Regions from separate parts of the Planococcus massiliensis genome, predicted to be linked through region 1. Evidence: riboswitches for the same ligand, from Rfam matches in the RefSeq annotation. Region 1 holds a riboswitch; each other region holds the start of a gene.
What was found. A riboswitch is a leader RNA that binds a small molecule or an ion and turns the genes downstream of it on or off. The one in region 1 is predicted to bind lysine.
Positions count from the first base shown of each region.

Region 2: another riboswitch for lysine. It lies ahead of BN1080_RS11315 (Na+/H+ antiporter NhaC family protein); the one in region 1 lies ahead of BN1080_RS10225 (aspartate kinase).
Region 3: another riboswitch for lysine. It lies ahead of dapA (4-hydroxy-tetrahydrodipicolinate synthase); the one in region 1 lies ahead of BN1080_RS10225 (aspartate kinase).

Region 1 covers NZ_CCXS01000001.1:2,067,804-2,071,084, reverse strand. The annotation lists gene uvrC (excinuclease ABC subunit UvrC) at 1-1,581, shown strand, start outside; lysine riboswitch at 1,622-1,795, shown strand; gene BN1080_RS10225 (aspartate kinase) at 1,940-3,154, shown strand; gene BN1080_RS10220 (YslB family protein) at 3,225-3,281, opposite strand, start outside.
Region 2 covers NZ_CCXS01000001.1:2,270,698-2,273,978, reverse strand. The annotation lists gene BN1080_RS11320 (bifunctional metallophosphatase/5'-nucleotidase) at 1-1,311, shown strand, start outside; lysine riboswitch at 1,385-1,566, shown strand; gene BN1080_RS11315 (Na+/H+ antiporter NhaC family protein) at 1,672-3,249, shown strand.
Region 3 covers NZ_CCXS01000001.1:451,832-455,112, reverse strand. The annotation lists gene ypfJ (KPN_02809 family neutral zinc metallopeptidase) at 1-718, opposite strand, end outside; gene BN1080_RS02300 (SAM-dependent methyltransferase) at 778-1,386, opposite strand; lysine riboswitch at 1,491-1,669, shown strand; gene dapA (4-hydroxy-tetrahydrodipicolinate synthase) at 1,796-2,686, shown strand; gene BN1080_RS02290 (STAS domain-containing protein) at 2,743-3,281, opposite strand, start outside.

The DNA.
Region 1 (3,281 bases):
GAAAAAGAAGCGCTGATCTTGGAACTGAACTTGATCAAAAAGCATGATCCGAAATACAATATCATGTTAAAAGACGATAAAACTTATCCGTATTTGAAAATCACAAATGAGCGCCATCCGAAATTGATTATCACGCGGCAGGTAAAGCGCGATAAAGGAAAGTATTTTGGCCCTTATCCGAATGCGTATGCAGCGAGTGCCACAAAAAAATTGCTCGACCGGCTTTATCCGCTTCGTAAATGCCATACGATGCCGGACCGCGCCTGCCTCTACTATCACATGGGGCAATGCTTGGCGCCTTGTGTGAAACCTGTTGAAAAAGATACTTACCGAGAAATGATTGATGATATTTCCCGGTTTTTAAACGGCGGTTTCCGTGAAGTGAAACAGGACCTCGTTGAAAAAATGTCGGAAGCTGCAGAAAACTTGGAATTTGAGCGGGCGAAGGAATACCGTGACCAGATTTCCCATATCGAAACGGTTATGGAAAAACAGAAAATGACGATGAATGACTTTACGAACCGGGATGTCTTTGGCTATGCCATTGATAAAGGCTGGATGTGTGTACAGGTGTTTTTTGTCCGGCAAGGCAAGCTGATTGAGCGGGACGTTTCGTTATTCCCGCTTTACCGGGACCCGCAGGAAGAGTTTATGACATTCCTCGGACAATTTTATGAACAATCAAACCATGTAAAGCCGAATGAAATCTTATTGCCGGAAGGCGAAGATGCGGATTTGGTTCGCGAATGGCTGGATATGCGCGTTCTTATTCCGCAGCGCGGAAAGAAAAAAGACTTGGTGGCGCTGGCAAAGAAAAACGCTGAAATTGCCATCAAAGAAAAGTTCCAGTTGCTTGAACGCCAGGAAGAGCGCACAGTCGGAGCTTGTGCGGAGCTTGGCGAAGCGATGAATATCGAAACGCCGCTTCGCATCGAGGCATTTGACAACTCCCACATTCAAGGGGCCGATGCCGTTTCTGCAATGGTCGCTTTTGTAGACGGCAAGCCTTCCAAAAAAGATTACCGGAAATATAAAACGCGCAGCGCGTCTAAACCGGATGATTACGCCGCCATGCGCGAAGTCATTCGCCGGCGCTATACACGTGTTTTGCGCGACAACTTGCCGCTTCCTGACCTGATCGTCATTGACGGTGGGAAAGGGCAGATGGAATCGGCCCGGGAAATTATCGAAGACGAACTGGGCTTGTCTATTCCAATTGCGGGCCTCGCAAAAGATGCAAAGCACCAGACTTCCCAGCTGTTGTATGGCAATCCCGTAGAAGTGGTGCCTTTGAAGCGGACGAGCGAAGCGTTTTATCTGCTACAGCGGATTCAAGACGAAGTTCACCGTTTCGTCATCACTTTCCACCGGCAGCTGCGCGGCAAAAACTCGATCCAGTCGGCGCTTGATGGGCTGCAAGGCGTCGGGCCTAAGCGCAAACAGCAATTGCTGAAGCATTTCGGCTCCGTCAAACGCATCAAAGAAGCGTCAATTGACGAGTTAAAAGAGGCGGGGATGCCGGAAGGCTTGTCTCAAACGATTTATCAGCATTTTCAAAATGAGACATTGTCAACCGAGTAGTAACATGTTATCGTAGAAGAATAATTGAATCACTTGGAAAAGTGATGATAGAGGTGCGGCCGTCAAGAGTAGCCATTCGGAGATTTGCAGAATCGATGAAGAATGGAGAAAGGGACGCCCGCCGAAGTGTGCTGAAGTTTGCAACTCGCATGCTGGTCCTGCATTTAATAAGTGCTGGGCTGTCAGAGTTTATCTCTGGAGGGCTATCTCACATGGACGTTTTTCGTATTCGTACATGCTAAAGAGGTAGTTTGCCGGTCAATCGGCGAGCTGCCTTTTTTATTTGGCAGGCAAAGCTATATCCAGTCTTTGCTTTTCATGTTGAGGGCCACATCGAAAAAATGTGGGAGTGAATGGAATGAAAACAGTTGTCATGAAATTTGGAGGAACATCAGTCGCAACTCCGGAAAAAATTATCGGTGTCGCGAAAAGAGCCATTGCTGAAAAAGAGAAAGGCAGTAGAGTCGTAATCGTCGTATCTGCGATGGGGAAAACGACCGATACATTGTTGGGGTTGGCAAGCGAGATATCAGCAGAACCGCCGAAGCGGGAGATGGACATGCTGCTAGCTACAGGGGAACAGGTGACCATTTCACTGCTCGCCATGGCATTTAAAGCGCTTGGCCATGAAGCTTTGTCGTTTACCGGTTGGCAAGCGGGCATCGAAACCGAATCGGTGCCGCGCAATGCACGCATTGAACAGATCCATACCGATCGGCTGGAAAAAGTATTAGACAATGGCTGCTTCTGCGTAGTGGCAGGATTCCAAGGCGTTGACAGAATCGGCAATATTACGACGCTTGGTCGCGGAGGGTCCGATACGACAGCAGTGGCGCTTGCCGCTGCCTTAAAAGCAGACCGCTGTGATATTTATACCGATGTGGACGGCGTCTATACATCGGATCCGCGCTTTGTCGGCGGTGCCCGGAAGCTCGAGCAAATTTCCTATGACGAAATGCTGGAACTCGCCAATCTGGGGGCTGGCGTCCTGCATCCAAGAGCTGTCGAATTTGCGAAAAACAACCAGGTTTCCTTGTCGGTCAGAGCTAGTTATTCCGATGAACCCGGCACAATTATACAAGAGGTGGTCACTGTGGAAAAAAATCTTATCGTCCGAGGCGTCGCTTTTGAAAAAGGCATTGCGCGCGTCACTGTCACATATAAAAAACCGTTTAATGGTTCATTGGCAAATATCTTTACCAAGCTTGCCGAACACCATATCGATGTGGACATCATCGTCCAGAGCATTACGGATGCATTCCCGCCGTCCGTTTCGTTTTCCATCAAAGAAGAAAGCCTGGAAGAAGCGCGCCGGGTGCTCGAACAATACAAAGAGGAAATCGGCTTTGTCTCCTGCGAATTTGAAGTAGGCCTCTCGAAAGTCTCCATTGTCGGATCCGGCATGGTTTCAAATCCGGGAGTCGCCGCGCAAATGTTCGATATTCTCCGCATGGAAGAAATTCCGGTGAAAATGGTCAGCACCTCAGAGATTAAAGTATCGGTCGTTGTGCCGCTCGATGAAATGCAAAAATCAGCGAATGCCTTGCACAGAGCCTTTGGTTTAGATGAATAAAAAAGAAAACCCCGATAAACAGATTCGGGGTTTTTTCATGGAAAAGAACAGTGATGGCTCAAAAGTGAGGCTATGCTTTTTCACGCAGATCCGTTTTTAAGGTGATCCGCACGAAATTCTTTTTCGG
Region 2 (3,281 bases), 200 kb from region 1:
GATGTGCACAGCCATTTTGCAAATTGGCCGCGCATCCGGTCATTACTGAAAGAGCGAAAGCGCTGGCACGAAGAAGCGGGAGATTTTTGCCTAGTCCTGGATATTGGCGACCACGTGGACCGCTCGCACCCTTTCACCGAAGGAACTTCCGGTAAAGGGAATATCGAATTGCTGAACGGCGCAGGCTACGACGCTGTGACCATCGGCAATAATGAAGGCATCACCTTGGCGAAAGAAGAGCTCAATTCGCTTTATCTGCAAGCGGATTTTGAAGTCATTGTGGCGAATTTATTTGATTTGGATGGCAGCCGCCCAGAATGGGCAAAAGCTTTTCATGTAATGGAAACAAAGAGCGGGATAAGGCTGGCTTTGGTCGGGGCTACAGCCGAATTCACGCCGTTCTATCGGCGTTTGGGATGGACAGTGACCGATGCGAAGGATTCAATTGTTCAAGCCGTTGAAACGGTTAAAGATCAAGCGGATTTCATCATCTGCCTGTCTCATCTCGGCATAAAAGAAGATGAACAGCTAGTGGAGTTATGTCCGGAAATCGATGTTTTGCTTGGCGCACACACCCACCACATTTTCCATGAAGGGAAAGTAATAGGGGATACATTGCTTGGAGCGGCAGGCAAATTTGGCATGTACATCGGCCATATCGCGGTCGATTTAGAAACCGGCGCCAAAGAAGCGGATTTAATCGAAACAGCTTTGCTTCAAAGTGTAGAAGAAGATTTTGATGATTTGCTCATTGCACAAGGCAAAGAACAATTGAATGATCCAATTTTCTACAATGAACAGGTACTGGATGCAGACTGGTTTAGGGACTCGAAACTTGCTGAGATGTTTGGGGAAGCGATGATTGAATTTTCAGGTGCGGATTGCGCCATCTTCAATGCAGGCCTCTTTATGGAAAATATGCCGCTCGGGACAGCGACGCGCTACGATTTTCATAAGATGCTGCCGCATCCGATCAATCCTTGTTTAATCGAATTGACAGGCGCCGAGCTGAAAGAAATTTATCTGCAATCGTTGAATGCCGATTGGCCGAAAATTGAATTGAAAGGGATGGGTTTCCGGGGAGCGGTTTTCGGCAAAATGATCCGCATCAATCTGTCCATGGAGAATCGGCAATTATTCATCGGGGAAATTCCAGCGAATCCAGACCAAACCTATAAACTGATCACTTTGGATATGTTCACGTTCGGCTATTTTTTCCCGTCCTTGAAACGCGCTCCGAAAAAATACTTTATGCCTGAATTCCTGCGGGATGTATTTAGCCAATATTTCAGAAGCAAAACGTTAAAATGAAAGAATATTCGAACTTGAAACACAGTTGATTTTGTCTTAATTATGGGCTATGCTAACTAAGAAATAAATTATATCGATGGGTAGAGGCTGCGGAATTTATCAGTACGGTGCGCGAGTTTGACAACGTTGAACGCATCTGAAAGGAAATTTTGCCGAAGTTCTTTTTTCACAGTCAATGGAAAAAGTGCTGGGGTCATTCTGAAGAAGAATGGCACTGTCATTTGCGTTTTGCGCAAATGAAGAGCTACAGGGATGTTTGATGTTTGATCACACAGACGAATTGTAGAAGGCTGATTGTACCCTTGGGGAGACAATCAGCCTTTTTTCTCTTCCATCCTACTAAAAAAGGAGGATTTTTTCATGGAGAATACGATTTTCTCAATTTTGCCGCCAATTATCGCCATTGCGATGGTATTATTGACGCGGCGCGTACTGTTGTCCCTTGGAGCAGGGATTATCGCGGCAGCATTTATTTACACTTCATTTGCGCCGGTAGCGGCATTAAAAGAGCTCTACATGTCTTTTGCGATTATTTTTTGGGACGGGGGCTTCAATGCTTATAATGTATTCATTATTCTTTTCTTGCTACTTTTAGGAGTCATCACCGCTTTTGTCAGCTTGTCTGGCGGAAGCCACGCTTTTGCGGAGTGGGCATCTACTCGGATTAAATCGAGAAGAGGCGCTAAGGTGGTAACAGTAATTTTAGGGATTGTCATTTTCATTGACGATTATTTCAATGCCCTGGCAGTAGGGCAAGTTGCCCGTCCGATTACGGACCGTTATAAAGTATCACGCGCGAAACTCGCTTATTTTATCGATTCGACAGCTGCGCCTGTCTGTGTGGTGTCGCCTGTATCGAGCTGGGGCGCTGCCATTATCGGTATTGTAGCTACCATATTAGCGGGCCAAACTTATGTTGAGTCCTCCGCTCTGGAAGCTTTTATATGGATGGCGCCAATGAACTTCTACGTGGTCGCTTCCCTAGCCATTGTCTTTTTTGTAGCCATCCGCGATGTGGATTTTGGTGAAATGAAAAAGCATGAGAAGCTGGCAATTACGAAAGGCCAATTGTTCGATCCGGCTAAAACAATTCCGGGCGAAATGAAAGAGGAATTTCCAAGCCATTCCCATGGCCGGGTTCTTGATTTATTGTTGCCGATCTTGGTATTGGTTGCCGGAACAGTCGGGGCTATGATTTGGACGGGTTACCAAAACTCAGATCAGGTTTTTGATATCTGGCTGATTTTCGAAAACACGGACGTTCCGGCCTCATTATTAGTGGGCGGAGGCCTCGGGGCTTTAACTTCCATTCTTCTCTATCTATTGCAGATGCGAAAAAATGAAACAGCGACAGCCGGTTGGGTAGGAAAAGGAATTTTCGCTGGAATCAAATCGATGATTGGAGCGGTTCTGATCCTTGTATTCGCATGGTCATTGACGTATTTGATTGGCAACCTGGAAACGGGACAGTATTTGGCGGATGTAGTGACGGAAGCAAATATGCCGACTTCCATCTTGCCGGTCTTGCTTTTCTTGCTGGCAGGTGTCATGGCTTTTTCTACCGGTACTTCTTGGGGATCATTCGGTATTTTGCTGCCGATCGCAGGGCAAATCATGTCTCAAGCTGAACCGGAATTATTATTGCCGACGTTGTCAGCAGTTTTAGCTGGCGCTGTATTCGGCGACCACTGTTCGCCGATTTCTGATACGACGATTTTGTCTTCTACAGGAGCTGGGAGCAACCATATGGACCATGTCGTTACTCAGTTGCCATACGCGATTACAGCTGCAGTAATTGCGGCAGTAGGGTATATTGTCATAGGTTTTACCAATTCCCTTTTGCTGGCTTTAGGAGTGGTAATTGTTATTTTAGCGATATTATTCGTTGTTTGGTCAAAACGTACAATCTTGTCAGAAAAACATGGGAATATAAAGTGATTGCAAAAGCAGGGAAAAACTTTCTCTGCTTT
Region 3 (3,281 bases), 1.6 Mb from region 1:
GCTTCTGAATTGTGTCATCGCCGACCGCACTGGCAGCCGTCAACGCTTCATCCAAATCCCCTTCTTCCAGCAGGTCCATGCCTTGCGCATGATGGGCCCAGACTCCTGCGTAATAATCGGCTTGAAGTTCCAACTTCACTTGCAGCTTATTATATTCCTCTTCACTCAGTTGATTTCTGAGCGGCTGCACTTCCTTCATTACGCCGAGCAGGTTCTGCACATGATGGCCGACTTCGTGGGCAATCACGTAAGCCATTGCGAAATCACCGGGTGCTTGGAACTGATTCTGCAGCTCTTCATAAAAACTGAGGTCAATGTACAATTTCTGGTCTCCCGGACAATAGAACGGACCGACTGCTGCTCCCGCTGTTCCGCAAGCTGAATTTACGCTGCCATCGAAAAGCACTAAGGTCGGCTCCACGTATTCCATGCCTTCCTCTTCAAAAACCTGCGTCCATACCGTTTCCGTATCCGCCAGGACAACCGCCACAAAATCGGACAGCTCCGCTTCCTGCTCCGTCTCCACATAAGGTTCATTCGTCTGGGTTCCGCCAGAACCAAGGCCGTCCAATACCGCTCCCGGATCACCGCCAAGAAACGCCACAAGCAGCACAATCAGCAAACCGCCGATTCCGCCTCCGGCAACTAATTTTCCGCCGCCTCCCGAGCCTCTCCGATCCTCTACGTTTCCACTCGCTCTTCTACCTCGCCACTTCATCAAACCACTCCTTAAACAGCCTCTTTCTTCCGTTATACCCACATTTACAAGTTTTCAAATCAATACTCAGAAAGCCGGTATACCAAGAAGCGTTCCCGAAAATCCTTTCCGGAAGCAGGCAATTCCATCTCTTCAGCCAGTTCAAATGGCGTCCAATGCACCAAGTAATCAATAAAGTCATCCGAAGGAAAAAAGAGGATCAAGTCGATCTCCCTTGTTTTTTGTTCATAGGATTCCAGAATATTGTTCAAAACGCTGATGAAAATCTGGACTGAAAAAGGATTAAAAAAATAGAATTTATTGTCCGCCGGCTGAATGCGGTAATCTTGTGCCAGACACTGGATAAACTGGATTTTACCTGCTGTTTTCCATTTCTTTTCATAGGCCATCAAATTTTCCAGCGCCTGTCCATGAAAATGGGGATTCATTTCGACGCCAACAGTTTTTGCCCCGAAGCGGTGGTGAAGGTAAAAATTCAAACGCCCTTTTCCGCTTCCAAAATCGACGATGCGATCCGAATCAGCTAAGCTGTACCGGGCAAATAATTGATCAAGAAGCGCGTAAGGCGTCGGTTCATATCGATGATGGTGAACCGATTCGGGAAAATCATGCTGGATTTCCGAGGTCTGTATATGCAATTCTTTGTCCCGGCGCTTTTCTTCTTCCATACTGATCTCCTCCTTTTTTCAAAAAGCATTCCACATGGCTTGCAAATTCCTATTTTTTTTGATATGGTCTAGCTAATTCAATATTTTCTTGCCCGATTATTCCGGGTGAGGATAGAGGAGCAAAGACCATCAGTACGCTTACCGAGGAGTATGGGATCCGTTGACGTATGCTGAAAGGGGAATTTGCCGAAGCGATGAAAGGCTCATAACCGCCATCGCTGGTTCTGCATTGAAAAAATGCTGGACTGTCATATAGGAAACTATATGGAGGGCTATCTGACACAAAGAAACAAAAAGCATGACATTGTTTCTATGGCAGCAACGAGACCCTCGTTGCTGCTTTTTGTTTGTTAAGGACCAACCCGTTAACCGCTGAAAGCAAACTAAAAAATGAGAAAAGGGTGGTATGATGAATTTCGGACAAGTAGTAACAGCCATGGTGACGCCATTTGACGCACAAAGCGATATAGATTTCGGGGCAACACAAAAATTGGTGGAGCATTTAATTGCGAACGGCACCGATGCATTGGTGGTGGCCGGAACGACCGGTGAGTCCCCTACACTATCGACAGATGAAAAAATTGCCTTATTCGAATTTGTCGTTAAAACCGTGAACGGCCGAATTCCAGTAATTGCAGGAACCGGCTCCAATGACACACGGGCTTCCATTGCATTGACGCGGGCCGCAGAAGAAATGGGCGTGGACGGCGTGATGCTGGTGACTCCATATTACAATAAGCCTTCCCAGGAAGGCATGTTCCAGCATTTCCATGCGATTGCGGCTTCAACCCGCCTCCCGGTGATGCTTTATAACATTCCTGGGCGCAGCGTTGTAAATTTGTTGCCGGAAACCACTATTCGCTTGTCGGCTATCGACAATATTGTCGCAATTAAAGAAGCGAGCGGCAATCTGGACGCCGCAGCAGCCATCATTGAAAACACTCCAGCGGATTTTGCCGTCTACAGCGGTGATGATGGCCTGACCGTGCCGATGCTTTCGATCGGCGGCCAAGGAATCGTCTCAGTGGCAGCCCACGTTATCGGAAATGATATGCAGGAAATGATTACGCTTTTCAAAGGCGGCAATGTCCAGGAAGCAGCAGCGCTGCACCGGAAATTATTGCCGGTCATGCATGCGTTGTTTGCGGCGCCAAATCCAGTGCCCGTTAAAACCGCGTTGAACTTAAGCGGCGTTGAAGTCGGCAGCGTGCGTTTGCCGATGGTCCCGTTAAATGAGCAGGAACTATCCGCACTCCAACAAGTGCTGGCAGAAAGCCCGGCCAACCTTTCTAAACTATAAAAACCTGGCCCTTTCAAAGCAAAACTGCTGAAGCAACTATCGCTTCAGCAGTTTTTTTATTGATTGTCTGTAAGTTTTTTAAACGTCTGTTTTAAACTGCCTCCAAGCGACAGCTCGCTAATGTCGATTCCCAAGCTGATGATGGTCTGGGCAATTTCCGGCCGGATGCCGGTCAGCATGCTGTGCACTCCGATCAGCTTCAGCGACTGCGTCACCCGGATGATTTGTTCCGCTACTACCGCATCGACTTTTACAACGCCTGATAAATCCAGGATCAAGGTGGAAATTTTTAACCGGCTCGCTTCCATTAACGTCTTTTCCAAAATGTACTGGGCCCGGTCGATATCAATTTCGCCAATCAGCGGCAAAATCGCAATTTGGTCATTTACAGGAACAACCGGTGCAGATAATTTCATAAATTCATCGTGCGCATCTTTCAGGCTCTTTTGATAAGAATGGATATAGGCGAAACTGTAAGAATAAGCGGCATGGTCTAACAGAGTATGGAAATACTCCATAATTTCAAACAGGCGTTCAAGCTTGATTTGATTTCGCATCGCTTCCGTTTTAATGAGTTTGCCGATATGTTTTCGGT